4 regions of the Erwinia sp. genome follow, and region 1 is predicted to be linked to each of the others. Evidence: predicted binding sites of a transcription regulator. Region 1 holds the regulator's gene; each other region holds the start of a gene.
What was found. The regulator PurR, encoded in region 1, represses purine synthesis genes. The targets are predictions, from matches to a motif close to CANGCAAACGTTTGCNTG.

Region 1 (8,887 bases):
CAAAAATCAGGTCGCGCTTATCTTTTTCGGCCAGCGCTGGCAGCTGGATAGAAACGCCAGGCAGGTTAACGCCTTTGTTTTCACCCAGGTCGCCGTTGTTCAGCACCTTACAGATTACGTGGTGTTCGGTCACTTCCGTGACTTCCATACCGATCAGGCCATCGTCCACAAGGACGGTGTTGCCGATAGAGAGGTCGGAAGGAAAACCGGAGTAGGTTACCGCCACGCGCTCGCTGTTACCGATAACGGATTGATCGGTGGTGAAGGTAAAGGTCTGACCGGCCTTCAACGACACGTCCGCGCCGCCTTCCAGCTTCATGGTACGGATTTCTGGTCCTTTGGTGTCCAGCAGGATAGCGGCCTGCTTGCCGGTTTTGCTCATCACCGCGCGCAGGTTAGCGATACGCTTACCGTGCTCGTCGTAATCGCCGTGAGAGAAGTTCAGACGCATGACGTTCATGCCCGCGTCCAGCAGGTTGGTCAACATTTCTTCCGATTCGGTTTTTGGACCGATAGTACAAACAATCTTGGTCTTTTTCATGACGAGTCATCTGTTAAGTTAATGGATGAAATAAAGCGGAATCCCGGTGATTGATGGTGCGACCGCCCGAGCGGCGAACTGCGTACAGCTTAAGGATAGGTGACAGAAAAAAAGCGTGCAGAGGAAGTTTAAGCGCGGTTTCGGCGCTGGCGCAAAGTTTGTTTGCGCAACAAGCCATCGTTTTTGCTAAAGGGCCAACCATACGCTGAAACCATTCAAGTGAAACAACGTTTCGTATTATAGCTACTCAGCCCATTGAAAACCAATTAAAAAGTAATTTGGAATGCGGGAAAGCTTGCACCAGATCAGATTGTTGCGCAAAAAAAGCCCGCTGTAGGGAGCAGAAAACGCCTACGTACCGCCAGAGCCAAGGGAGGAAGGGAAGCCACTGCCGTACGGCAAACCGACCGGCGTACAGGGGAAAATGGGAGTAGAGAGGCGGCATCAAAGTCCAACCTCGCATCGGAATACGAAGAGAAATCGAAGTATGGAAGAGCATGGGAGGGCAGAAGAGAAATTGAACAAAAAAAGAAATCGAAGGAGAGAGGAAACCGAACGTGAGAAGAGCCTCGAAGGCCAGAGAAGAAACTGAACGCCAGAGATGCATCGGAGGAGGGAAGAAACCCAATGTTAGAAGAGTATCGAAGGACAGAGAAGAAACTGAACGTCAGAAGAAATCGGGTGACAAAAAAGAAATTAAAGCACAGAAGAAGCGGGGGAACAGGAGGAGAAGGAAGCCGAAGGACGGTGGACGAACAAAGGGAGGACCAGGGTAGCTTGCAGAACACAACGGGTAGAAATGCCTTGAAGCACAGCAAATAAATCGGCTTACAGGGAGTAACTGGAAAGGGACAGCAAGAAAATACGATGGTGCGTTCTAGAGGACTCGAACCTCCGACCCCCACCATGTCAAGGTGGTGCTCTAACCAACTGAGCTAAGAACGCATCGTGCTGTCTGAGTGACAGCGGGGACGAATATTAACGACAGCCCTGGCGGCTTGCAAGCAGAAATCACTATTTTCGATGCGACTGCTGCGCAACTGTGCGAAGCGCAGCATTTTTAAACATTCTGTCTGAATGAAGACGTTAGCGTGCCGCCCGCGCTAACAGCTGAGCCTCAGGCTGGCGCTGCAGCCGCAAAATACGCCAGACCATCATTATTGCGCTGGATGTCAGGCCAATAATAAAGCCGGTCCAGAAGCCCGCCGGGCCCATCGGCGCAACAACCCAGTCCGTCAGGGCAAGAATATAGCCGCTGGGCAGGCCAAGCACCCAGTAAGCAATAAAAGTGATAAAAAAGATGGCACGCGTGTCTTTATAGCCGCGCAAAATGCCGCTGCCGATGACCTGAACCGAATCAGAAAACTGATAAACTGCAGCGAGTAACATCAGCTGCGAGGCCAGCGCCACGACGGCCGGATTTTGGTTATAGAGCAGGGCGATATGTTCACGAAATACGACAGTAAACAGCGCCGTCAGCAGCGACAGCGACATCCCTACACCTTGCCCGGTCCAGGCCGCCACGCGAGCGCCCTCGGTCGATCCTTGCCCAAGCCGGAAACCGACGCGGATCGTGGTGGCGGCACCCAGAGAGAGCGGCAGGACAAACATCAGTGAACTGAAGTTCAGCGCTATCTGGTGGCCTGCCACCTGAACAATGCCCATGGGGGATACCAGCAGGGCGACGACGGCGAACAGCGTCACCTCAAAGAACAGCGCCAGTGCGACGGGTAGCCCAAGCGTAAAGAGACGATAAAGCGTTTTCCTGTCGGGCGGACTAAACCGTTCCGGCAGGTGGATATCGCGCATAGAGGCAGCACGTGCTACCCACATTTTCATCGCAATAAACATCACCCAGTAAACGGAAGCTGTCGCGACGCCACAGCCAACGCCGCCCAACGCCGGCATCCCCAAATGGCCATAGATAAAAACATAGTTAACCGGGATATTTACCAGTAGCCCCAGGAAACCCATCACCATGCCCGGCTTGGTTTTAGCAAGCCCTTCGCATTGATTACGGGCAGTCTGGAAGAACAGATAGCCCGGCGCCCCCCACAGCAGCGCATGCAGATAACCGACGGCCTTATCTGCCATCACGGGATCGATATTCTGCATGGATCGAATAACGTAGCCGGCGTTATAAAGCACAATCATAATCAGCAGAGAAGAGAAGGCGGCCAGCCAATAGCCCTGCCGCACCTGAAAGGCGATGCGATCGCGGCGGCCCGAGCCGTTATACTGCGCCACCACCGGCGTGAGCGAAAGCAGCAAGCCGTGCCCGAACAGAATCGCGGGCAGCCAAATCGATGTGCCGACCGCGACGGCAGCCATGTCCGTTGCGCTGACGTCGCCGGCCATTACCGTATCTACAAAGCCCATAGCGGTTTGCGCGACCTGCGCAAAAATTACCGGAATTGCCAGCGCCAGCAATTGCCGTGCCTCGGTCAGATACTTCTGCACGTATACACCTGTTTTTTTACCTGAAGGGAGAAAGACTATTTGGTATAGTTTTAAGATCTGATAAGAATAGCGAAAAATTCACCGAGGTCATAATTATGTTTACCGGTATTGTGCAGGGCACCGCAGAGGTGCTGGCTATTGAAGAGAAACCGAATTTTCGCACGCATATTGTTCGCCTGCCGGAAGAAATGCTGCCGGGTCTGGCGCTGGGTGCTTCCGTCTCGCACAATGGCTGCTGCCTGACGGTAACGGAGGTTGACGGCAACCGCGTCAGTTTTGATCTGGTAAAAGAGACCTTGCGTATTACTAACCTGGGCGATTTAAAGCCGGGCGATATAGTCAACGTAGAGCGCGCGGCAAAATTCAGCGATGAAATTGGCGGCCACTTAATGTCCGGTCATATTATGACTACCGCCGAAATCTGTAAAATTCTGACGTCTGAAAATAACCGTGAAATATGGTTTAAGCCACAGGATAGCGAGCAGATGAAATATATTCTGCATAAGGGCTATGTTGGCATTGACGGCATCAGCCTGACAATTGGCGAAGTGACCAAAAGCAAATTCTGTGTGCACCTGATCCCGGAAACACTGGCAAGAACCACGCTGGGCAGCAAGCGGCTGGGGGATAGAGTGAATATTGAAATCGATCCGCACACCCAGGCGATTGTCGAAACCGTCGAACGTGTGCTGGCACAGCGTGAGGCCACCCTGCTGGCAGCCGCCGCCGCAGAAATTCAGTCGGAAACAGAATGAAGCCGGGCCGCGAAGGGTGACAGGGTAATAAAGCAGAGCCACCAGGTGCTTTTCTTTACGGTGGCTCTGCAGCAGCCAGGCGCGCGCATATTGGACAGTTATGGCGAGTCCGTTCTCAAGCCTGCTTTGCGGGACGGGCTGATGAAGGGGCAGTGGCTACGGCCTGTTTTAATGCGGCACGCGTAATCCGCCCTCTTTACCGTGGGTAAACACCACTTGCCAAAGCTGGATGTCACGCGCGCGGAAAGCGCCTGCGCAGGCGTTGAGATAGTAGCTGAACATGCGCTTAAAGCGTTCGCCATAGTTGTCCGCCAGCTGCGGCCAGGCGGTTAAAAAACGCTGGTGCCAGGCCATCAGCGTCAAATCATAATCCGCCCCAAAATTATGCCAGTCTTCCATCACGAAATGCGGTTCCTGAGCCTCGGCAATATGCCGTACGGACGGCAGGCAGCCGTTGGGGAAGATATATTTATCGATCCAGGGATCGACATTATCGTCCGTTTTATTCGCGCCGATGGTATGCAGCAAAAAGATGCCGTCCGGTTTCAGGTTACGATCGACCACGTTAAAGTAGGTGGCGTAATTTTTTGGCCCGACGTGTTCGAACATTCCAACCGATACGATGCGATCGAACTGTTGGTCAAGATCGCGGTAGTCCTGAAGCAGAATGGTAACGTCCAGTCCTTCACAGCGTTGCTGCGCCAGCTTCTGCTGCTCGGCGGAAATAGTGACGCCCGATACTTTAACGCCGTAATACCGAGCCGCATAGGCCGCTAATCCACCCCAGCCGCAGCCAATATCCAGCAGCGACATGCCGGGCTCCAGCTGCAGCTTTTCGCAAATCATTTTTAATTTAGCTTGCTGAGCCTGCTCCAGCGTGTCCGCTTCTTTCCAATAGCCGCAGGAATACTGCATATAAGGATCGAGCATCAGCGTAAAAAGATCGTTGCCGAGGTCGTAGTGCTCCTTGCCGACAATCCAGGCACGCTTGCGCGATTGCAGATTAGTGAGGCGGGCGGCGGCAATGCGCAGCGTATCTTTAAAGTGATGGGGCAGTTGCTGATCCAGTTTGGCCAGCAGCACGCGATGAAAAAACATATCCAGCCGCTCGCACTCCCACCAGCCGTCCATGTAGCTTTCGCCCAGACCCAGCGATCCTTCCTGCATCACGCGCTTAAAAAAGTCGGGCTGGGTTACCTGAATATCCCAGGGGCGGGTGCCGTTGATTTCAACATCGGCCTGGCGCAACATTTCCTGGGTGATTCGATACCACTGATTCTCCTCCAGGCTCACTTCTTCTATACACGATGAACTCATAGCTTCTCCATCACCCTTCGTGATTGAAACCTGAGAAAAAGAGTAGTCAATTTCTACAGGGTTTGAGAACACGCACGCTTGACCGCGCGCCTGATATCCGGCGTTACAGAGGATTGAACTGAAACCTACAGAGTGGGAGGATGTTTGCCACAAAAGAGAACACCCGGACAACCCTGTCAGGACTCAAAAGTGATGCAAAGTTGTTATTATTTATTGCCTGAAAATGAGTATATGCTCACCTCAGGCAATATTCAACGCCTTATCGTTAGGACGCTAACTAAATAGATTCAGGCAGTTAACGACGGCTTTGCGCGTGGGTCAGGGGAGCGTTGGCGACCTTCGCCCGTTGCAAAACGTAGCCAATAAGCGTCAGGAAAATCGTACTAAGCATCACCAGCGACGTGGTGGCGAGAGGGTTGGCGATAAAGCCGGAAACAATCATGCTGGCCACAAAGCAGAGGCCAAGCTGCAGCATATTTTGCAGAGCGGCCGCTTTACCGCTGGCCTGCGGAAAAGGCAGCAGCGCGTTTGACACCACAATAGGGTAGATAGCCCCGTTGGCCAGCGCCATCCCACAAAACGGCAACAGCAGTGCCCACGTTGAAGGCGTCTCTACCTGTGCAGCAATGAAAAAAGCCCCCACGCTGAGCGCATACAGCGCCAGCAGCCACGGCAGCAGCGAAGCGCCTTCGGTTTGCTTCAGCAGTGAACGGCAGCCGTAACCCCCTGCGAGAAAGGCCAGCGTCTGCGGCACATAGCTAAGGCCAATATCACCCGGGGACATGCCCAGTTCCGCCAGAATGAACGGCGAACCGGTCAGCCAGGCGAAAAAGCTGGCGGAGCAGGCCGCATAAATCAGCACGTTACCGCTCCAGACAGGCGACTTCAGCAGGGTAAAGAAACCAACTTTCGCTTCTTGCTGATGAGCTTTAGGGGCAGGCGCCGGAAGAAACAGCGTGGCGATCAGCAGGATCACGGCCAGCAGCAGCAGCGCGACAAAAATTGACCGCCAGGCAAAGTGATTCAGCAACCATGCACCCAGCAGCGGGGCCAGTGCTGGCGACAGCGCCACCAGCGGCATAATCGTGGCAAACACGCGGTTAGCCTGCGCGCCGGAATAGCGATCGATCACTAGCGCCTGCCAGCTGACAGCGGCGGCACAAATGCCCACCGCCTGCAAAAAGCGCAGCGTCAGCAGCATGGTCGTAGATTCCGCCCACCACATGGCTCCACAGCTGACGGCGAACAGCCCCAGCCCCATTAACAGCACCGGTTTGCGGCCGATGCGATCGGAAAGAGGGCCCCAGAACAGCTGCGCGCTGGCAAAACCTGCCAGGAACACACTCAAACTGGCGCCGATCACGCCCGCTTCGGTTTGCAAATCCTGCTGCATGGCGGTAAAGGCTGGCAGATACATATCGGTGGCAAGAAAACCCGCAACGCTAAGCAGCGCGAGGTAAAGTAAAAATCCTTTCGAAGGCATGAGAGTTCGCTCTTTTTATCAGGTGAATAGCGGACGGCAGTGTAAAAGAGTGCAGTAGCGGTTGTGAAACGCTAATATTTGCGTCTTGCGTTCAAAAAATTTGCAGGCAGATTATGTGGTCAGAACACTCACTTGAGGTGATTGATGCGGTGGCCAGAACGGGCAGCTTTACTGCCGCCGCCGTGGAGCTGCATCGCGTCCCCTCCGCCATTAGTTATACCGTGCGTCAGCTGGAAGAGTGGCTGGCGGTGCCGCTATTCGAGCGGCGCCACCGGGACGTCGTGCTGACGGCAGCAGGCGAGCTGTTTATTCAGGAAGGACGGAGTGTTATCAAAAAAATGCTTGCCACGCGCCGTCAGTGCCAGCAGGTCGCCAACGGCTGGCGCGGCCAGCTGAATATCGCTGTCGACCGCATCGTTAAAACGGCGAGGACGCGCCAGCTGGTGGTGGATTTTTACCGGCACTTTCCGGATATGGAGCTGCATCTCTCGCCCGAGGTGTTTAACGGCGTATGGGACGCTCTGGCCGATGGTCGGGTAGATGTGGCGATAGGCGCAACGCAGGCCATCCCGGTCGGTGGACGTTTCGCTTTCCGCAACATGGGCATGCTGAACTGGCGCTGCGTGGTCAGGGCCGATCATCCGCTTGCGCAACACAGGGAAAAGGTCAGCGAGGAGGCCATCCGCGAATGGCCTTCGCTGGTGCTGGAAGACACCTCGCGTGCGCTGCCGAAAAGAACCACCTGGACTCTGGATAATCAGCGGCGACTGGTTGCGCCGGACTGGGAGAGCGCGTTTGATTGCCTGCTGGCCGGGCTGTGCGTGGGGATGGTGCCGGGGCATCTTGCGCAACCGCTGCTACAAAATGGGTCGCTGTGTGAACTAAAGTTGGATCCGCCTTTTCCGGACAGCCCCTGTTGCGTCAGCTGGTCTGAACAACAGGCATCACCCGCACTGCTCTGGCTACTGGATTATTTAGGTGAGACAGAAACGCTGAACAGCGAATGGCTGCGGGAGGGGTAAAAGCGGGCGGCTGGCTGCCGCCCGCAAGCTTAACGACGATAGTCGAGGAAGGGGCCGTCCGCTACGGAACGGCGCTCAATCAGCGTCGGATGCACTTCAATCGTCTGCGGCTCCTCGCGTTTGCTGGTAATGCGATCGAGCAGCATATTGAACGCTGTGGCACCCAGGCGCTCTTTTGGCTGGTGGACGGTCGTCAGCGCAGGCGTAAAATAGCGCGAGTTGCGCACGTTATCATACCCGATCACTGAAATATCCTGCGGCACGCGCAGGCCCATTTCATCCGCTGCGCAAATAGCGCCCATCGCCATTACATCACCGCCACAGAACACCGCGGTAGGACGCTGTTTTTGTGCCAGCAGCTGCTGCATAGCGCGATAGCCTGACTCCGGCTCGAAATCGCCCTGAACCAGCCACTCTTCGCGCAGCGTGATCCCCGCTTCCGTCAGCGCCTTCAGGAACCCGGCATGACGGCCGCCGCCGGTATTGCGCTCCATATGGCCCGGGATCACACCAATATCACGATGACCGCGATCGATAAGATAGCGTCCCGCCAGATAACCGCCTTCAAAAGCGTTATCGAGAATGGTGTCGGTAAAATCGCCGCGCGACTCGCCCCAGTCCATAACGACCATGGGGATGTTACGGTGGTCTTCCAACATTTTGATCAGCTCATCCGGGTATTCGGCGCACATAACCAGCAGACCGTCGACACGCTTTTGCGCCATCATCGACAGATAGGCCTGCTGCTTTTGCAGCTCGTTATGCGCGTTGCCCAAAATCAGCGTATAGCCTTTGGCAAAACAGCTGTGTTCAACCGCCTCAATAATTTCGGCGAAATAGGGCGCTTCGCTGGACGTCGCGAGCAGGCCAATGGTTTTGGTATTATTGACCTTCAGGCTGCGGGCCACGGCGCTGGGCGAATAATGCAGCGCTTTGATCGCTGCCCAGACGGCTTCCCGCGTCTCTTCGGCGACGAAGCGGGTTTTATTAATGACGTGGGACACCGTAGTGGTGGAAACACCGGCGCGTTTGGCCACATCTTTTATAGTTGCCATGGAAAAAGACTCCTGCGCTGTTCAGTAAGTGACTGAAAAGCGGTTTGTTAAACGATTGCCTGGAATGATGATAATCCTGGTATAAGTTGCGCATAATTTGTTGCGGAATGGTTACATCAGGAGGGAATCAGGGTAGCGGAACAGGCCTGAGAAGGACGTCATGCCGACGGAAGAGCCTGTTGCGCAACAAACCGTGGATTCTAACAAGTGCAGACGCAAAAAACGAGCCTTTTAAAGCAGCAGGCAAATATTTT
Region 2 (8,887 bases), on a different contig from region 1:
GAAATGCATGGCCTGATCAGCGGGATGCTCTGCGGTGGCAACAAAGACAGCAGCTGGCAAACGCTGGTACACGATTTAACAAACGAGGGCATGGCCTTCTCGCAAACGCTGGCTCAGCCTCTGCAGCAGCTGCATCAGGGCATCAGTGATACGCTGGAGGATGAAGGCTTCCTGTTCCAGCTCTATTTGCCAGAAGATGACGATATCACCGTCTTCGATCGCGCGGACGCATTAGCGGGCTGGGTTAACCATTTCCTGTTGGGGCTGGGCGTTTCACAGCCGAAGCTTGATAAGGTTAAGGGCGAAACCGGCGAAGCCATTGACGATCTGCGTACTATCGCCCAGCTCGGCTATGATGAAGATGAGGATCAGGAAGAGCTGGAACAATCTCTGGAAGAGGTCATTGAGTACGTGCGCGTGGCGGCGCTGCTCTGCCATGACACCTTTACTCATGTCGTGCCCACCGCGGTTGAAGTGAAAAAACCCACGCTGCACTAATTTTTGCCGCGCTACGGGCGGCGGCAGGAAAACGCACGCTTTGGGAGCGCTTAAGATGGATAGCATTCAGGAGAAGCGGATGACACAGCAAGAGTTCGTGCGCCGTCGCCAGGCGCTGCTGGCAAAAATGGCACCGGCCAGCGCGGCGGTGATTTTTGCCGCGCCGGAGGCAACGCGCAGCAATGACAGCGAGTACCCTTATCGTCAGAACAGCGATTTCTGGTATTTTACCGGTTTTAACGAGCCGGAAGCGGCGCTGGTGCTGATTAAAAGCGCGGAAAACCACAACCACAGCGTGCTGTTTAATCGCGTTCGCGATCTTAACGCTGAAATCTGGTTTGGCCGTCGTCTGGGCCAGGATGCCGCGCCGGAAAAACTCGCAGTGGATCGCGCGCTGCCCTGGGACGCCATGAGTGAGCAACTGCCGCAGTTGCTGAATGGCCTGGATGTGGTTTATCACGCGCAGGGACTTTACGAACAGGCCGATGCGCTGCTGTTTAACTCGCTGGATAAGCTGCGGCGCGGTGCCCGTCAGAATCTGAGTGCACCGCCGACGCTGACCGACTGGCGCCCCTGGGTGCATGAGATGCGGCTGTTCAAGTCTCCGGAAGAGCTGGCCGTGCTGCGTGAAGCTGGCCGCATCAGCGCGCTGGCGCACACCCGAGCGATGCAGCAGTGTCGTCCAGGCATGTTTGAATATCAGCTTGAAGGTGAAATTCAGCATGAATTCAACCGTCACGGCGCGCGCTTCCCTTCCTATAACACCATTGTTGGCTCCGGCGAAAACGGCTGCATCCTGCACTACACCGAAAACGAGTCTCAGATGCGCGATGGCGATCTGGTGTTGATCGATGCGGGCTGCGAACTGAAAGGTTACGCTGGTGACATCACGCGCACTTTCCCGGTTAACGGTAAATTCAGCAAGCCCCAGCGCGCCGTCTACGCTATCGTGCTGGCCTCGCTTAATCGGGCACTGGCGCTGTTTCGTCCCGGCACAAGCATCCGTGAGGTCAATGCGGAAGTGGTACGTATTATGGTCACGGGGCTGGTCGAGCTGGGCGTGATGCAGGGTGACGTTGATACGCTGATTGCGGAACAGGCGCATCGCCGTTTCTTTATGCACGGCCTTAGCCACTGGCTGGGACTGGATGTACACGATGTTGGTGGCTACGGCCATGAGCGCGATCGCGTGTTGGAAGTCGGCATGGTGCTGACGATCGAGCCTGGTCTCTATATCGCGCCAGATGCGGACGTTCCTGTGGAATATCGCGGCATCGGCATTCGCGTAGAGGATGACATTGTGATCACCGAAGAAGGCAATGAAAACCTGACCGACAGCGTAGTGAAAGATCCGGATGAAATTGAAGCTTTAATGGCGGCGGCTAAAACACGATGAGCATGATCATTGCAGGCGGTGGAATGACGGGGGCGACGCTGGCGCTGGCTGTCTCCTGGCTGACCCAGGGCAGGCTGCCGGTGACGCTGATCGAAGCGCAGGATCCCGTATCAAGAACGCATCCTGGCTATGACGGCCGGGCGATAGCGCTGGCGGAAGGCACCTGTCAGCAGCTGGCGGCAATCAATCTTTGGGCCGCGTTAAAGCCCTGTGCCACACCGATTACCCATGTTCACGTCAGCGATCGCGGGCACGCCAGCTTCGTTTCGCTAGAGGCGGAAGATTACGGTATCCCCGCGCTGGGACAGGTGGTGGAGCTGCACGATATTGGTCAGCGGCTTTTTAAACTGCTGCAAAAAGCGCCCGGTGTCCGCGTGATTTGCCCGGCAAAGGTAGCGAAAGTCGAGCGCACGCAGCAGCAGGTCAGCGTACTGCTGGACAATAACGACACGCTGACAGCGCAGCTGCTGGTGGCCGCAGACGGTTCCCGCTCCGCCGTCGCCGCCTCCTGCGGTGTGCAGATGACGTCTCAGGATTACCAGCAGGTGGCTGTGATTGCCAATGTCTCCACTGCGCAGCCGCATCAGGGAAGAGCCTTTGAGCGCTTTACCGAGCATGGCCCACTGGCGCTGTTACCCATGTCCTCTGGTCGCAGTTCGCTGGTCTGGTGCCATCCGCTGGCGCAAAAAGCGCAGATTGACGGCTGGGACGATCGGCAATTCCTGGACGCACTGCAAAAAGCCTTTGGCTGGCGGCTGGGGCGTTTTACTCAGGTCGGGCAACGCTACAGTTACCCACTGGCGCTGCTGTCGGCTTCGCAGCACGTTTCTCATCGCCTGGCCCTGGTCGGCAATGCGGCGCAAACGCTGCATCCGATAGCGGGGCAGGGATTTAATTTAGGTATCCGGGACGTGATGTCGCTGGCGGAATCCACGGCTGCGGCCTGGCGAACGCAACAGGATATCGGCAGCTATGGCGTGTTGCAGCAGTATCAGCAGCGTCGCCAGCCGGATGCCGTTGCTACTATCGGGATAACCGACAGTCTGGTCAGGCTGTTTGCTAACCGCTACACGCCGCTGGTGCTGGGGCGAAATCTGGGCCTGATGGTGATGGATTCGCTGCCGCTGGTGCGTAATTTGCTGGCCGAGCGCACGTTAGGCTGGGTCGAGCGTTAAGGAGAAAGCAGTGATGCAAACCTATGATGTTATTGTGGCCGGAGGCGGAATGGTCGGCCTGGCCGTCGCCTGTGGATTACAGGGCAGCGGCATGAAGATTGCCGTATTGGAACGCGAAGCGCCGCAGGCGATGTCAGCCGACAGCGCGCCCGCGCTGCGCGTCTCTGCTATTAATGCCGCCAGCGAGCGCCTGTTGCAGCACCTCGATGTCTGGAGCGCTATCCAGGCCAACCGGGCCAGTGCCTACCACGGTATGGAAGTCTGGGATCGCGATAGCTTTGGTCGTATTGAATTTGATGACGGCCAGCAGGGCATGGCGCATCTGGGCCATATTATTGAAAACCCGGTTATTCATCAGGCGCTGTGGCAAAAAGCTAACGAATCACGCGATATCACGATGATTTCGCCAGCGGAGCTGCAGCAGGTGGCATTTGGTGATAACGAAGCTTTCGTGACGCTGAGTGACGGCACCATGATGACCGCGCGGCTGCTGGTGGCCGCCGACGGTGCCAACTCCTGGTTGCGCAACAAGGCGGATATTCCGCTGACGTTCTGGGATTACGACCACCATGCGTTAGTCGCCAATATTCGTACCGAACAGCCCCATGACGCCGTGGCGCGTCAGGTATTTCACGGTGAAGGCATTCTGGCGTTTCTGCCGCTCAGCGATCCGCATCTCAGTTCTATCGTCTGGTCACTGCCGCCGCAGGAAGCCACGCGCTTACAGTCAATGCCGGAAGATGTCTTTAACCAGCAGCTGTCCGTCGCCTTTGATATGCGTCTGGGCCTGTGCAAGCTGGAAAGCGAGCGCAAGGCTTTCCCCCTGATGGGCCGTTATGCACGCAATTTCGCCGCGCATCGTCTGGCGCTGGTCGGCGATGCGGCGCATACCATCCATCCACTGGCAGGTCAGGGCGTTAACCTGGGCTTTATGGATGCCGCCGAGCTGATTGGTGAAATCAAACGCCTGCATCAGCAGGGCAAAGACATCGGCCAGCATCTTTACCTGCGACGTTACGAGCGCAGCCGCAAGCACAGTGCGGCCGTTATGCTGGCAAGTATGCAGGGCTTCCGTGAGCTGTTTAAAGGCAACAACCCGGCGAAGAAGCTGCTTCGTGATATCGGCCTGAGCCTGGCGGATAATTTGCCGGGCGTAAAACCTCGCCTGCTGAAGCAGGCGATGGGCCTGCACGATCTGCCTGAGTGGTTAAAGTGATTTTTTCAGCGTTCAGGGCCTTCCTGAACGCTGGTTTCTTTCATCCTGCATCTGCCTTTTTTACCCCGTATTGCCTTGTAAAGCGTCTCTTCTTCTTTGCTTTTTTCTGAGCACTACTGTGGCAGGAAATCTGTGACGGATGTTTGCAGCCTGGCAGTTTTATATTGCCTGTCCCTCAATGAAATCAGCCCTATTGCCCGGAAATAACGCCTACAAAGAGGATGCCGCTCTATAGCGGCACTTTCAGGACTGGTTCCCACAAGACGTTGTATAATTATTGTGGACACAATACGAGGGAAGTTGTGAATTTATAAAAAGGCCAGGGAAGGGAACTCAAATTTACTTTGATAGTTACATGTCATCGTTCAAAATTATTATAATTCTAAATACTTATTACATGAAGGTATCCTGATATTTACGGCGACAGTGCCTGATGAGTATGCCGCCAGGCGAAAGAAGTCAGGGAGTCGTTCATCATTTGTAAGGGCTCAGGCCAAAAAGCCGATTTGCAGAAATAATATGGCAGGCCCGGAGAAAACTCTTTTTTTTGATTTTGGTCATACAATAGCTTCATTTCGCTTTGCCGCTCTGGAAATGTTTAAAGGAATCCTGTTTAGTTATCCTGCAACAGGAGTAAAGCAGAAATATAAACAAGGAGAGTCACTCATGGCATGGATCTATAACGTAAAGCTCAGGACCTTCAAACATAACGGTGTATATAAGTTCAGTGCAAGTTATGCTGGCGCGCCAGGCTATAAGGATAATCCTGAGTATGAATGTCTGCGCAATAAAGGCCCCTTACCAAGAGGGAAATACAGGATTGTGGGCGTGCCATTCATGCATAAAAAAGCAGGTGTGTTTACGCTACGACTGGAACCAGATAGGGGTAATAGCATGTGCAACCGCGACGGTTTTTTAATTCATGGTGACAGCAAAAAATCACCCGGTACGGCATCAAATGGCTGCATTGTACTGCCCCCTTGGTATCGTCAACAGATATGGGACAGCATGGACAAGGAGCTGATAGTTGAATGAAGTATTTAATGTTATTACTTTACCTGGCCGCGTTCAGCTCTGTGGCTTTTATCGATAACAATTGCAAAGAACCGCATTCTGGAACTGCAATAGCCATGACAGATAAGATGTCTGATATTTTGAATATAGATAAAAATACGATAGTAAAGGAGAAGACTAAAGCAGAGCTTATTTTTAACGAGCCCGTAAATGATATTCTTTCAGGGCAATATGCTCTTGAAACTTTGAAAAATGCTCAGAGTGAAAAAATACCACGACTAAAGGAGCTCTTTTCACAATATAATGCCAGGAACCTGATAATTAAGTTTACATTCAGAAGTGTTGACAATAAAGAAGATGTTTTTCTGGTTTCAGCTATTGCTAATGATTATGAATGTGACGTGAATTTTAATGGTTTTATTACTGTTAAGCGCGAGTTTTGATTGTTACCCCTTTGCCCCGTCGCAGGGGCTTCTTAATCTCAGCGAGCTACTTTCCATCCTGCGCATCAGCGTCATTCTCTTCGAGTTCGCGTTCTCAAAAAGGTACGGTAAGCCTGGCGGGCATACGCTTAAATCCGAGGCCAGCACAGCACGTCTCCACCATTAATGTCGCTATATCTCCCGTAGAGTCAGAAGCAGAAAAGGCCTGAGTGACGCTCATATTTTGTAAGTAGAACATGCAAAACGGCAGGCTGTAGGTAAAACGGTAATTTTATGCGAAAGCACACCTTCAGACTTAACACTTAGCCTTTATGTTTTAAACCACAGGTGAAGTAGATCCTGAATGCGCCATTTTAAGAGGTAAACAAGGGGTTTTTATCCAGTGCATCCTGATTGTGCAGCCTGCCCCAAACAGGCGCATCGTTTGAGAAATTCTAATTCAGGTCGCTCATTCGCATTACTTTTTCTAATCATCAGGTTTAAGCCTTAAAGCAGGTTTTCATCTTTAACGGGCCGATGCTTTGATTTTATCCTGCCATTTTGGCTGGTTACGGGCACTTTTGCGTATTAAATGGGCAAAAAAGAGGGATCTTATCTATCTGATTTCGCTGCCTGCGAGCACGGTCAAATAAATCATACCCGTTTTAACTTATGGTTAGCGACGGATTTCGGTGGTAAGTTCGGGGCAAGGATATCGTTTGCGCCGGGCTGCCTGCCGACGCCGAATACTTTGCCTGAGGAGTGATATGAAACAGACCCCTTTGTTTGAACAGCATCAGGCCTGCGGCGCTCGCATGGTGGATTTCCATGGCTGGATGATGCCGCTGCACTACGGATCGCAACTGGATGAACACCATGCAGTACGTAGCGATGCCGGCATGTTCGATGTTTCGCACATGACCATTATCGATCTGCACGGCGACCGTACCCGCGAATTTCTGCGTTATCTGCATGCCAATGACGTCGCCAAACTGACTCAACCCGGCAAAGCCCTTTATACCGCCATGCTCAACGCTTCCGCTGGCGTCATTGACGATCTGATTGTTTACTTTATGAACGAAGAATTTTTCCGGCTGGTGGTGAATTCTGCCACGCGGGAAAGCGATCTTGCCTGGATTGCCCGGCACGCGGAAGGGTACGGCCTGACCCTGACCGAGCGCGATGACCTGGCGCTGATTGCGGTGCAGGGGCCACAGGCACAGGCAAAAGTCCACTCGCTACTGGATGAGACGCAGCGGGAAGCGGTAGCGGACATGAAGCCCTTTTTTGGCGTGCAGGCTGGCGAGCTGTTTATCGCCACTACGGGCTACACCGGCGAAGCCGGGTATGAGATTGCGCTGCCCAACGAACAGGCGGCGGCTTTCTGGCAAAAGTTGCTGGAGGCGGGAGTAAAACCGGCTGGTCTGGGCGCCCGTGACACCCTGCGTCTGGAAGCCGGGATGAATTTATATGGTCAGGAAATGGACGAAGGTGTTTCGCCGCTGGCGGCCAATATGGGCTGGACGATTGCCTGGCAGCCCGAGGACCGCGATTTTATCGGCCGCGAAGCGCTGGCGTCACAGCGTGAAAAAATCGGGCAGCAGCTGGTGGGCCTGGTGATGACTGAAAAAGGCGTGCTGCGCAATGGCTTACCGGTACGCTTTACTGACGCTGCCGGAAACCTGCAGGAAGGCGTGATCACCAGCGGGTCTTTCTCTCCCACCTTAGGCTACAGCATTGCGTTAGCCCGCGTGCCCACAGGCATTGGCGAGCAGGCGATTGTGCAAATCCGCAACCGTGAAATGCCGGTTCGCGTGACTAAACCTGTTTTTGTACGCGCCGGTAAACCGGTAGCGTAGCAAGCGGGGCCCGGGCTTAGGCTACGGGCGCCGACCCGGAATTATTCTAAGGAGATCAGGCGATGAGCAACGTTCCAAACGAACTGAAATACCGTGAAAGCCATGAGTGGGTACGTAAAGAAGAAGACGGCACTTATACCGTCGGCATTACCGCCCACGCCCAGGAGCTGCTGGGCGATATGGTGTTCGTGGATTTGCCCGAGGTGGGCAACACCTATAGCCAGGGCGAAGACTGCGCCGTAGCCGAGTCGGTAAAGGCCGCCTCCGATATTTATGCGCCCATCAGTGGTGAAATCGCCGAGGTCAACAGCGCGCTGGAGGGCGAGCCGGAGCTGGTCAACAGCGATCCTTATAGCGCCGGCTGGCTGTTTCGTATTAAGGCCAGCGACGAGACCGAGCTGGCCTCGCTGATGGATGCAGACGCGTACAAAACCAGTATCGACGAATAGATGCAGCTTTGCGGGCCGATCCTTTATCGTTCGGCCCTGACCGGTTCCGTCGGCGATTTATCAGCCTTCTCCGGAGATTTTTCTCCCTAATGCTTTTGTCCGATGCAGGATTTACCGCTAATGACTACTCTCAGCCAGCTTGAACATACCGGTGCTTTTATCGAACGCCATATCGGCCCTTCGCCAGCGCAGCAGGAAACCATGCTGAAAACGGTGGGCGCCGCTTCCCTCAACGAGTTGATTACCGCTATCGTTCCGGCTGATATTCAGCTGCCGGGCGCGCCTGCCGTGGGCGATCCGTTGACCGAGCATCAGGCGCTGGCCGAGCTGAAAGCAATCGCCAGCCGCAATCTGCGTTATAAATCCTGCATTGGGATGGGCTACACGCCGGTGCTGACGCCGCCGGTTATTCTGCGCAATATGCTGGAAAATCCCGGCTGGTACACGGCCTACACGCCTTATCAGCCTGAGGTTTCTCAGGGCCGCCTGGAAGCATTACTAAACTTTCAACAGGTTACGCTGGATTTAACCGGCCTGGATATCGCTTCTGCTTCCCTGCTGGATGAAGCAACCGCTGCCGCTGAAGCGATGGCGATGGCGAAGCGCGTCAGCAAACTTAAAAACGCGAACCGCTTCTTTGTGGCCGAGGATATTCATCCGCAGACGCTGGACGTGGTGCGGACGCGTGCGGAAACTTTCGGTTTTGAAGTGCTGGTCGATAAGGCCGAGCGCGCGCTGGACCATCAGGAGGTATTTGGCGTGCTGCTACAGCAGGTCGGCACCACTGGCGAAGTGCATGATTACGGCTCGCTGATCCATGAGCTGAAGGCACGGAAAGCGATTGTCAGTGTCGCCGCG
Region 3 (2,997 bases), on a different contig from region 1:
GCTCTTCGGTAACAAAATGCACCGAGGTACCGTGCTCCTCATCGCCGTTTTCAAGAGCCTGACGATGCGTATGCAGACCGGGGTATTTCGGCAGCAGGGAAGGGTGGATGTTAAGCATTTTTCCCGCGTAACGCGCCACGAAATCCGCACTCAGAATGCGCATGTAGCCTGCCAGGATCACTAAATCAGGCGCGTAAGCATCAATCTCCAGCATCAGCTGGCGATCGAAAGCAGCGCGATCGGCAAACTGTTCGGCTGCCAACGCATGAGCGGGGACGCCCGCTTCACGGGCACGCGTCAGGCCGTAGGCCTCGGCTTTGTTGCTGAACACGGCAGCAACGCTGCCGTGGATCCGTTCCTGCTGGCAGGCGTCCAGGATGGCCTGAAGATTGCTCCCCTGACCGGATACCAGCACGACGAGCCGCTTCATGCGGTAATCACCACGCGCTCATCGGCATCGGAAGCCTTGATCACGCCAATTTTCCAGGCTTTTTCGCCCGCGGCACTCATCAGCTCCACCGCTTTATCCGCTTCGCTGGCATCCAGCGCAATGACCATGCCGACGCCGCAGTTAAAGGTACGGTACATTTCAAAGCGGCTGACGTTACCCGCTTCCTGCATCCAGCCGAACACGGCAGGCCACTGCCAGCTTGACTCAGACAGCACCGCCTGCGTATTGTCCGGCAGCACGCGCGGAATATTTTCCCAGAAGCCGCCGCCGGTCAGGTGGGCAATAGCGTGCACGTCAACCTGCTCAATCAGGCTGAGGATATTTTTAACGTAAATGCGGGTAGGTTCCAGCAGGTGGTCCGCCAGCGGCCTGCCTTCGAGCAGGGTGGTCTCTGGATCGGTATTGCTGAACGCCAGAATTTTACGCACCAGCGAATAGCCATTAGAGTGTGGGCCGCTTGAACCCAGCGCAATCAGCACGTCGCCGTCTTTAACTTTGCTGCCGTCGATAATTTCCGACTTTTCCACCACGCCGACGCAGAAGCCCGCTACGTCGTAATCCTCACCGTGATACATGCCGGGCATTTCAGCGGTTTCGCCGCCGACCAGCGCGCAGCCGGACTGCAGGCAGCCTTCCGCGATACCGGTAATCACGCTGGCAGCCGTGTCCACTTCCAGCTTGCCGGTGGCGTAGTAATCGAGGAAGAACAGCGGCTCGGCGCCCTGGACGACCAGATCGTTAACGCACATCGCGACCAAATCGATACCGATAGCATCGTGGCGCTTGAGGTCCATTGCCAGACGCAGCTTGGTGCCGACGCCGTCAGTGCCGGAAACCAGAACCGGTTCACGGTATTTTTGCGGCAGCGCACAAAGCGCACCGAAACCGCCCAGTCCGCCCATGACTTCCGGGCGACGAGTCTTTTTCACTACGCCTTTAATACGGTCGACTAAAGCATTGCCAGCATCAATATCTACACCGGCGTCTTTATAGCTGAGAGAGGTTTTGTCGGTCACTGCGAAATCCCCACGCGGTTTGCGGTTGGTGGTTGGTATAAAGCGCGGCAATTCTAACAGCGCAGGCAAACGTTTGCGAGTGCCATCTTCGGCCCGCGTTGCGCCGTATTCAATTTTAGCTAATCCTTAACAGGATGGGAGGGATCCGGCACAAGTCGGATTAAGTGATAGGTACTGGCCGCTAAATGGCGCTATAATCTCGCGATTTTTTTTGCAGCCATACACTCCGGGAGTAAAATAATGAAGATCGTGGAAGTCAAACACCCGCTGGTCAAACATAAACTGGGCCTGATGCGTGAACAGGACGTCAGCACCAAACGCTTTCGTGAACTCGCCTCGGAAGTGGGGAGTCTGCTGACTTATGAAGCCACATCGGATTTAGAAACCGAGAAGGTCACCATTGAAGGCTGGAACGGCCCGGTGGAAATCGACCAGATCAAAGGCAAAAAAATTACCGTTGTGCCTATCCTGCGTGCCGGTCTGGGGATGATGGAAGGCGTGCTGGAGCACGTGCCAAGCGCGCGCATTAGCGTGGTGGGCGTCTATCGTGACGAAGAGACGCTGGAGCCGGTGCCTTATTTCCAGAAGCTGGTTTCCAATATCGAAGAGCGCATGGCGCTGGTGGTTGACCCTATGCTGGCAACCGGCGGCTCAATGATCGCCACCATCGATCTGCTGAAGAAAGCGGGCTGCAGCAGCATTAAAGTCCTGGTGCTGGTTGCCGCACCGGAAGGGATTGCGGCGCTGGAGAAAGCACATCCGGACGTGGAGCTGTACACCGCTTCTGTCGATCAGGGACTGAATGAGAAAGGGTATATCATTCCAGGCCTCGGCGACGCCGGCGACAAAATCTTCGGTACCAAATGATAAAGCCGCAGGCCGTTTCCTGCGCCCGTTTGCGGCGGAATATCGCCGCACGTTGCCCAATGGCCCTGCCGGGAACCGGCCTGCATCAGGCGTTTTATCATTGTTCGCGATCAAGCCGACCAGAGAGTCGGTTTTTTATTGTGTAAAATAAGGGGTAACTCACCATGACGCGTCGCGCTATCGGCGTAAGCGAGCGGCCACCGCTGCTGCAAACCATTCCACTTAGCTTTCAGCATCTGTTCGCCATGTTTGGCGCGACGGTACTGGTTCCCATTCTGTTTCATATCAATCCCGCCACCGTGCTGCTGTTTAACGGCATCGGCACGCTGCTGTATCTGTTTATCTGTAAGGGGAAAATTCCGGCCTATCTGGGGTCCAGCTTTGCCTTTATTTCCCCGGTGCTGCTGCTGTTGCCGCTGGGTTACGAGGTGGCGCTGGGCGGCTTTATCCTGTGTGGCGTGCTGTTCTGTCTGGTCGCGCTGATTGTGAAAAAAGCGGGAACGGGCTGGCTGGACGTGATGTTTCCCCCGGCGGCGATGGGGGCCATCGTAGCGGTAATCGGTCTGGAACTGGCTGGCGTGGCGGCAAATATGGCCGGGCTGTTGCCCGCTAACGGCGCGGCAGCCGACGGTAAAGCCATTTTAATCTCCATGATCACGCTGG
Region 4 (8,887 bases), on a different contig from region 1:
ACCAGCACCGCCAGCAGGATCACGACGGCTTTGACGATCATCTGGTAATAGGAGGAAACACCAAGCAGATTCAGACCATTATTAAGGAAGCCCAGAATCAGCGCGCCGACCAGCGTGCCCATGATGCGTCCTTTGCCGCCTGCCAGGCTGGTGCCGCCCAGCACCACCGCCGCGATGGCGTCCAGCTCGTAGCCGGTGCCTGCTGTAGGCTGAGCGGAAGAGAGTCGTGCAACTTCAATGGTGCCGGCCAGTGCGGCCAACATGCCGCTCAGTGCGTACACCGTAATTTTGACGCGGCTGACGCTGATCCCGGAGAGACGAGTGGCCGCTTCGTTACCGCCCAACGCATAGATATAACGGCCCAGGCGAGTATGGTGCAGCATGTACCACGCCAGCAGGAAAGTGAGCGCCATCAGCCAGACCGGCGTCGGAATACCCAGCGGCCGTCCGATACCAAACCAGCCAAACAGGTCGGCATTATCGTTAAAACCAGTATTGACCGGGCTGCCATTGGTATAAACCATGGTGGCACCACGCAGTAGTAGCATCATGACCAGCGTGGCGATAAATGCCTGTACTTTACCTTTGGCGACGATGGTGCCGGTTATCCCGCCAATCAACGCACCCAATGCCAGTGAGGCCGCTACCGCGACCAGCGCGTTGACTTCAAGACCCACCAGTGAAGCGCCTACCGCGCCAGTGAGCGCCAGCAGCGATCCCACAGACAGATCGATGCCTGAAGTCAGGATCACCAACGTCATGCCGACGGCCATAATGGCGTTGACGGAGGTCTGCTGCAAAATGTTGAACATATTGTTCAGGGTAAAGAAATTGGGGCTCTGACTGGCAACGACGGCAATCAGTACCACCAGCGCAATCAGTGATTTTTGTTCCAGCAGCCACGCTTTGCCGCGGCTGGCCTGAAGGGTTTGAGTACTCATGGTGTGACCAACTCCGCGCTATGTTGCTTACCGACCGCCGCCGCCATCAGGCGTTCCTGCGTGGCCTGTTCAATAGGAAAATCGCCGCTCAGGCGGCCTTCGTGCATGACCAGCACGCGGTCGCTCATGCCCAGCACTTCCGGCATTTCAGAAGAGACAAGAATGATGCTCAGCCCCTCTTGTTTAAACTGATTGATTAACTGATAAATCTCTTTCTTGGCGCCTACGTCCACACCGCGCGTTGGCTCGTCCAGAATCAGCACCTTAGGCCGTGTCATTAATCCACGCGCGATAGCGACTTTCTGCTGATTACCGCCGGATAAAAGTCCGATTGGTTGCAGCATTGACGGCGTTTTTACATTGAAAAGCTTGATAAAATCGCTGACCGCCAGTTGCTCTTCCGCATGTTTTAACCGTCCGCCGCCGTGACTGAAGTAATCGAGTGCGGTTAAAGACATGTTTTCTTTTACCGACATGCCAAGCACCAGCCCGTCGCGTTTGCGATCCTCGGAGATATAAACGATACCGTTACGCAGGCCTTCTTCCGGCGTGCGCGTCGTGACGTTTTTCCCATCAAGCGTGACGCTACCGCCGCTGCGTGGAAAAGCGCCGTAGAGCACTTTCATCAATTCGGTTCGGCCCGCGCCCATCAGTCCCGCTACGCCCAGGATCTCTCCTTTGCGCAGTGAAAAACTGACGTTGTTCACCCCCGGACCGCTAAGGTTCTCCACCGTTAAGCGGACTTCTCCCGGCGCGAGGTTCAGGCGCGGATACTGCTCTTCCAGCCTGCGGCCCACCATCATTTCGATTAACGTCTCTTCATTCAGGGTATCGACCGCTCTTTCGGCAATGAATTGCCCGTCGCGAAACACCGTGACGTCATCGCATATTTCAAAAATCTCTTTCATGCGGTGCGAGATATAAACAATGCCGCAGCCCTGGGCCTTCAGCTCGCGAATAACGCGAAACAGCGAGGCCGTTTCGGTATCGGTCAACGCATCTGTAGGCTCATCCATCACGATGACTTTTGACTCAAAGCTCAACACCTTGGCAATTTCGACCATTTGCTGATCGCCAATCGACAGATCGCCCACCAGTTTATGGCTGTTGAAGCGCAGGTTCAGCCGCTGTAGCAACTTGTCCGCTTCCGCATAAAGCTTTTTCCAGCGGATGCCGCCAAAAGCATTAACGAATTCGCGGCCTAAAAAGATGTTTTCCGCCACGCTGAGCTGCGGGATAAGATTCAGTTCCTGATGAATGATACCGATGCCCGCTTCCTGTGACGCCTTAGGCCCGCTGAAATTAACCTCTTCGCCCTGCCATTTAATGGAGCCGGCGTCACGGGCATAGATGCCGGTCATGACCTTCATCATGGTCGATTTTCCAGCACCGTTTTCGCCGACCAGCGCCATCACGCGGCCGGGGTAAACCGCCAGCGAAGCACCGGAAAGCGCTTTTACGCCGGGGAAGGCTTTTTCAATGCCCTGTAGTTGCAATAAAGGTTGCATGACGGCCTCAGAAGGTCACGCCAGCGCCAAGGATGATGTTCGCGTAAGGCGAGCATTCCCCGCTGCGAATAACCGCATGGCTGCGCTGTGTTAACTGTTTGAACTGTTGATGAGAGACGTACTGAACGGCAATGGTATTCCCCTGACGTTGCTGCAGTAACTCGAGCAGAGTGGAAAGTTCGCCATGAAGCCGTGGATTATGAGACTTAATCTCTTCAGCAATGATGGCACTTTCGACCTGCATCTCTTTCGTCACGGTGTCGACTACCTGCATAAAGCCTGGGATGCCCGGTGTCAGCGCGAGGTCGATGCGTTCTGGCCCGGAAGGAATGGGAAGACCCGCATCGCCGATCGTGACGCTATCGGTATGGCCCAGGCGAGAAACCAGGGAGGAGATTGCAGAATTCAGTAAGGCGCCTTTTTTCATCTTTCACTCCAGAGCGAAACGTTTCGCTGATCGGGAGTGTAAAAAAACGGCGGCGGAAAACAATCGTCATGCTACGGAACTGTGATCGCTATCGAAACGTTTCGTTAAGAGTTGTTGAAGGGGCAGAACAGGAAGGAAAAATGCCCGGTCATCAAAACAGGACAAAAAAAGACCGCCCGGAAAGGCGGTCAAGAGGGATTAGTTAAATACCATTCCGCCATCAATCAGCAGTGACTGACCGGTCATATAGTCAGAGTCAGGCCCGGCAAGGAAAGAGACGCAGGCCGAAACATCTTCTGGTTCAGACAGGCGACCCAGCGTAATACGTTTGGCAAACTCTGCCGTACCGTAGCCCAGCGGTTTACCTGCCGCTTCGGATACCTGACGGTCTATTTCATCCCACATCGGCGTTTTAACGATGCCTGGACAAAAAGCGTTGACGGTAATGCCCAACGCCGCCAGATCGCGTGCAGCGGTTTGCGTCAGGCCGCGTACGGCAAATTTGCTGGAGCTGTAGACTGCCAGTTCCGGGTTACCGACATGGCCAGCCTGCGAGCAGGCATTGATGATTTTGCCGCCGTGTCCCTCAGCTTTAAAAGCCTGAATCGCGGCCTGCATTCCCCAAATCACGCCTTTTACGTTGATATCGTAGACTTTATCTACCATTTCAGCCGTAATCTCTTCAATTGGCGTGGTCGGTGCAATACCGGCGTTGTTAACGATGACGTCAAAACCGCCAAGCTCTTTGCGCGACTGTTCCACTGCAGCGATCACCTGGTCGCGTTTTGAAACGTCTACCGTTATTGCCATTGCTTTACCGCCTGCGCTGACAATCTCATCGGCCACCTGACGCGCGGTCTGGCTGTTATAGTCCGCTACCGCCACGGCAAAACCGTCTTTCGCCAGGCGAAGCGCTATCGCTTTACCGATACCCTGACCGCTACCTGTAACTAAGGCTACTTTCGTTTTCATATTATCTCCTTGAATACTAAAGAATCTGGCTCAGATGCAGCTGGCCCATCAGCATCGGGTTATCGGCATAATCTACCGGTACGGCTACCACAGCAGGCCCGTCAACATCCATTGCTTTACGCAGTGTCGGCTCCAGTTCAGCCGCGCTTTCCACTGCAAAGCCCGCGGCACCAAATGCCTGCGCATAGGCTTTAAAATCAACCGGCCCAAACTTCACGCCGGAGACGCGCTGGTATTTTTTCTCTTCCTGCATCGCTACCATGTTGTAGGCTTCATCAACCCAGATGATATGCAGAATATTGGCTTTAAGCCTGACGGCAGTTTCCAGCTCCATGCTCGACTGCAGGAAGCCGCCATCGCCGGATACCGACACCACTTTGCGGCTCGGATCCACCAGCCAGGCACCGATCGCCCAGGGCAGCGCCACGCCCATTGTCTGCTGTCCGTTGGAGATCATGATCTGACGAGCACGGAAGCTATAGAGATAGCGGGCGATCCAGATATGGAAGCTGCCCATATCGACGGTCAGCGTAACGTCGTTGTTGATGATGTCCTGCATGGCGCGCACGATCCGCAGCGGATGCAGCGCGAACTGGTTGAGATTTTTACCCTGCATCGACAGTAGCTGACGCTGCTGTTGACGATCTTCCAGAATGGCTGCGGCTCCCGCACTAAGCTGTAAAGGCGTCTCAATACGCTCGGCCAGCCTGTCGATAGTTGCGGCAATATCACCAATCAGTTCTGCATCAGGCAAATAGTGGTTATCGGCATCAGAAGGCAGCACATCGATATGCACCAGCGTGGCACCACCGCTGTTCCACATGGCCGGTTCGTATTCAACCGGGCTGTAGCCGATAGTAATAATCAGATCGGCTTCGCGCAGAAGACGGTCGCCCGCCTGATTGTTAAATAGCCCGACGCGGCCTGCGAATCGTGAGAAGTGCTCCTGTCGAACCGCGCCAGCCGCCTGGTAGGTACTGGTTACCGGGATTCGGCTACGTTCCAACAGGCGATGGATCGCATCGCTGTTTGCCGGCTGGCTGGCCATCAGTCCCAGCAGCAAGACCGGGTTTTTCGCTTTCGCCATTTGCGCGGCAACGGCAGCAATGGCCGCATCTGGCGCAGGGCCCAGTAGCAGCTGACCTTTACTGGTCAACAGCTGGCCACGAGCGGGCTGGTCAACAATATCCTGTGGCAGGCTGACGAAGGCTCCACCGCCGCGGCCGTGTTCAGCATGACGGAAGGCGTTAGAGACCACTTCCGCCAGCGCGTTAGAATCGGTTACTTCCACCGCATATTTGGTGACCGGACGAAACATCGACACGGTATCCATACTCTGATGCACCTGTTTGGCGCTGTCGGCACGCTTCACCTGTCCACCGAGCGCGACTACCGGGTCGCCTTCACTAGTGGCGGTCGCCATGCCCGTGATCAGATTCGAACAGCCCGGTCCGGAAGTCACCAGCGCAACGCCTGCGTTGCCGGTCAGGCGCCCCACCGCAGCAGCCATAAAAGCGGCGTTTGCTTCATGGCGTACCGGAATGGTCTGGATGGTTGAGTCCACCAGCGAATCAAACATTTTATCGATCTTCGCGCCTGGAATGCCGAAGACCTGTTTTACGCCCTGAGCTTCCAGCTGCGCCACGACCAAATCGGCGCCGTGCTGCCAGAGAGCGGTTTCGGTTGGATTTTTCATCTTGATTCCTCAGAATTAGCTTTCAACGGCGCGAATGGCGGAATCCAGATTTTCCGGATTCAGATTGGCCTGTAGAAAATCACTGTCGCCAGGCAGATCGATAACAAGCTTGCTGATTTCGCCAAAGGTAAGCTCGCCTTCCTCCAGCTGGTAATCCAGCAGGTGGCCGCCTCCCTGACGATCGTCAGTAATGAAATGTTCGTGGTAGCCCGCCACGTTGATGCCTTGCATATACTGCGGGGTCCGGAAACCGATCAGCACGCCATCGCGCTGGCTGAACCGGAAGGTAGGCTGCTGACCAAGCACTTCCGGCATAGAACGATAGGGCCGATGCTGGCAAGGTACGGTGCGCGTGGAGGCGGCAGAAAAACGACCGTTAATCCGCAGCGCGCAAAACTGATTGTCTGACGTCACCTGGCTATCGATCAGATCGTGAATAGCCTGACGGCTGGCCGGTGCGGAAAAGCGGTGCCGGTACTGAGGCTGGAAGAATGTCATCACCGCAAAAGGCGTTTTCTGCTGCGGATCGGCTTCCCGTGCGCTGCCATCGGAACGCAGCTGATAGACCTCGCTGTCAAAAGCGATCAGCTCGCCATCAAGCTGGTTGAAGGTGCCCAGACCAAAGTCACCCTTTTTCAACAGGTCGGCTACGGTCACGCTGCCTTCGTATACGCCGCTGAGCAACGCACTCATCAGAGAGGTTTGATAGATGACGCTTTCTGGTCTTTGTTGACGGAGCGCGCTGACGGTTGAAACCAGCTGTTGCTCACATAAACAGTCGGTTACAGAATGTTTCATAACATGCCTCTATGCTGGAACAGTTCAGAATTACTAATTGAATGTTGACTCGATTCAGTTATGAATTCCAATATAGAAAGCCCATCACTTTGAGACGAATTAAATATGGAACTCCGCCATCTGCGTTATTTTGTCGCGGTCGCGCAAACGCGTCACTTTACGCGCGCTGCAGAAATGCTGGGGATCTCGCAACCGCCGCTCAGCCAGCAAATCCTGCGTCTGGAACGGGAAATAGGTACGCCGCTGCTAAAAAGGTTGTCTCGCGGCGTGGAATTAACGGAGGCGGGCGAAGCTTTTTATCAGGATGCCTGTCAGATTTTGGAGCTGACCGGTCATGCGCTGGAGAAAGCCAAGGGGATAGCACGCGGCGTGACAGGTAAGCTTTCACTGGGTGTTGCCAGCTCGGTCGGCTTTCATCCGAAGATTTTTGCCTTAATGAAGGATTTTCAGGCGCGCTATCCCTCAATGACCATACTGACACGTGAGCAAAATATGGCGTCGCTGATGCATGATTTACAGGAGGGATTACTGGATGCCGCTTTCGTTCGTCTGCCCTGTGAGAGCAGTAAGGCGTTTAACCTGAAGGTGATAGCCAGCGAGAAGATGCTTGTCGCTTTGCCTGCCAGTCATCTGCTGGCGACTAACACGCAGATTCCACTGTCGCAGCTATCTGGCGATACGCTGATCATGTTTCCGCGTGAAGTTGCGCCAAGCCTGTATGAGTTGGTGATCAGCGCCTGCCTGCGTGCCGGTTTTCAGCCGCACACCGGCCAGCAGTCACCGCAAATTTCCTCGTCTATCGGCATGGTTGCCGCCGGATTCGGTTTTGCTATCGTGCCGGAATCGCTGTGTTGTATTGCTCACCCCGGCGTGGTGTTTCGTCCCATTGACGACGCGACGCTCAATACGGATATTGCACTGGCCTGGCGCCGCTTCGACCGATCGCCTGCCGTCCTGCATCTGTCGGCGATGGCGACCTAGCCTCAGCGGGGTGGGGCTGGCCGGGCGTTAAGAACGTAGCCAGCCCCACTGCTTTTCTCTTCCACAGACAAAGCAGTGGCATGCTCGGACAGCCGGTATAACTGTCGCAGCGCCGGGGCTGCTGCATCAGTTCAGCTTGTGGATCTTCTTCACGTCCAGCTCGGTCGAATTAAAGTCCTTATCCAGTTCGCCCTGAATTTCGACTTTATCTTTTGGCGTGACGTTCTGGCCTTCCCAGCGCTTATGATCGATATCCACCTTCATGGTGCCGGTCGCATCGCGGAAAATATAATCATCATCGCTGACACGCTTTTCAATGGTACCGCGCATCGTCACCCAGGCGTCATCTTTCAGATCCTGCGCTTGCTTAACGGTAACCACGGTCTCATCTCCGCTGAATCCGCCTTTCTGCACGTTAGCCGCTGGCGCAGTCGGGTCACTAAAGCCCCCGTTTTGAGCAGCAAATAGCGGGCCGGAAACCAGCGCGGTGAGGGCTAACAGAGCGGCAGTTTTTTTCATCATAGTCACCTTTATTCCATGGAGTAAGGCAGCGTTCGCTGCACGATTCGTTGTGTCAGGACCCAGTTAACCAAATTTTTCTTAACAGGATCTTAAGGGGCTTCGTCAAAGGTATGGTTTGCGAGACGGGCCGTAAAACAACCTCTTTCTCCACGTTTTGCCTGTACAGCGTCCGTTGCCTTTCGTATAAAACCGTTAATTACAGAGGAAGTCGTCATGAGAATATTGGTCATTGAAGACGATCGCCTGATTGGCGACGGCATTAAAGCAGGATTGGGTAAACTGGGCTTCAGCGTTGACTGGTTTACCGAGGGCAAAACAGGGCAGGCGGCGCTTTCTGCGGCATCTTACGACGCGGTGGTGCTGGATTTAAGCTTGCCCGGTATTGATGGAATGACTATCTTGCGCGGCTGGCGACAGCAGGGGCGGGACGAGCCGGTGCTGATCCTGACTGCACGGGATGCACTGGAACAGCGGCTCGCCGGGTTACAACAGGGGGCAGACGACTACCTTTGCAAGCCCTTCGCCCTGAGCGAAGTTGCCGCCCGGCTACAGGCATTAATTCGACGTCGTCATGGCCAGCTACAGCCCGTATTGCGCCACGGCGGAGTGGCAATGGCGTCCGGTTCGCATACCGCAACGTTAAATGACGAGCCGCTGCCTCTGAAGCCGCGCGAGCTGGCCCTACTGGAGTTGTTTTTGCTTAATCCAGGCCGCGTATTGACTCGCGCGCAGCTGGAGGAAAAATTGTACAGCTGGGATGACGATGTCTCCAGCAACGCCGTTGAAGTCCATATTCATCACCTGCGTAAAAAGCTGGGCAGTACTTTCATCCGTACCGTGCATGGTGTCGGCTATACGCTGGGAGCGCTATCATGCACCGGCTGAGCTTACGCCTGCGCCTGATGCTGGGCTTTCTTCTGCTGACGCTCATCTGCTGGGGAGTGGCCAGTATCGGCTCATGGTGGCAGACGCGGCATAATATCAATCAGCTGTTTGATACCCAGCTGATGCTGTTTGCCAAACGGTTGACGACCATGGACCC

Region 2: the regulator PurR is predicted to act here: its motif matches at 6,430-6,447, upstream of gcvT (glycine cleavage system aminomethyltransferase GcvT).
Region 3: the regulator PurR is predicted to act here: its motif matches at 1,530-1,547, upstream of purM (phosphoribosylformylglycinamidine cyclo-ligase).
Region 4: the regulator PurR is predicted to act here: its motif matches at 2,888-2,905, upstream of rbsD (D-ribose pyranase).

What each region holds. Positions count from the first base shown of each region.
Region 1 covers NZ_DALZCD010000048.1:10,926-19,812, forward strand. The annotation lists gene pykF (pyruvate kinase PykF) at 1-541, opposite strand, end outside; tRNA gene RTK32_RS05875 (tRNA-Val) at 1,410-1,486, opposite strand; gene RTK32_RS05880 (MATE family efflux transporter) at 1,628-3,001, opposite strand; gene RTK32_RS05885 (riboflavin synthase subunit alpha) at 3,097-3,756, shown strand; gene cfa (cyclopropane fatty acyl phospholipid synthase) at 3,925-5,073, opposite strand; gene punC (purine nucleoside transporter PunC) at 5,369-6,556, opposite strand; gene punR (DNA-binding transcriptional activator PunR) at 6,670-7,578, shown strand; gene purR (HTH-type transcriptional repressor PurR) at 7,608-8,633, opposite strand.
Region 2 covers NZ_DALZCD010000042.1:12,054-20,940, reverse strand. The annotation lists gene RTK32_RS05355 (YecA family protein) at 1-498, shown strand, start outside; gene pepP (Xaa-Pro aminopeptidase) at 578-1,894, shown strand; gene ubiH (2-octaprenyl-6-methoxyphenyl hydroxylase) at 1,891-3,069, shown strand; gene ubiI (FAD-dependent 2-octaprenylphenol hydroxylase) at 3,083-4,285, shown strand; gene RTK32_RS05335 (tlde1 domain-containing protein) at 4,805-5,320, shown strand; gene RTK32_RS05330 (hypothetical protein) at 5,317-5,742, shown strand; gene gcvT (glycine cleavage system aminomethyltransferase GcvT) at 6,489-7,580, shown strand; gene gcvH (glycine cleavage system protein GcvH) at 7,643-8,029, shown strand; gene gcvP (aminomethyl-transferring glycine dehydrogenase) at 8,150-8,887, shown strand, end outside.
Region 3 covers NZ_DALZCD010000224.1:4,215-7,211, reverse strand. The annotation lists partial or broken gene purN (phosphoribosylglycinamide formyltransferase) at 1-430, opposite strand, end outside; gene purM (phosphoribosylformylglycinamidine cyclo-ligase) at 427-1,467, opposite strand; gene upp (uracil phosphoribosyltransferase) at 1,708-2,334, shown strand; partial or broken gene RTK32_RS16325 (solute carrier family 23 protein) at 2,499-2,997, shown strand, end outside.
Region 4 covers NZ_DALZCD010000051.1:4,562-13,448, forward strand. The annotation lists gene rbsC (ribose ABC transporter permease) at 1-941, opposite strand, end outside; gene rbsA (ribose ABC transporter ATP-binding protein RbsA) at 938-2,449, opposite strand; gene rbsD (D-ribose pyranase) at 2,457-2,876, opposite strand; gene RTK32_RS06120 ((S)-acetoin forming diacetyl reductase) at 3,075-3,848, opposite strand; gene alsS (acetolactate synthase AlsS) at 3,865-5,544, opposite strand; gene budA (acetolactate decarboxylase) at 5,560-6,342, opposite strand; gene RTK32_RS06135 (LysR family transcriptional regulator) at 6,448-7,323, shown strand; gene RTK32_RS06140 (YgiW/YdeI family stress tolerance OB fold protein) at 7,450-7,842, opposite strand; gene qseB (quorum sensing response regulator transcription factor QseB) at 8,059-8,730, shown strand; gene qseC (quorum sensing histidine kinase QseC) at 8,718-8,887, shown strand, end outside.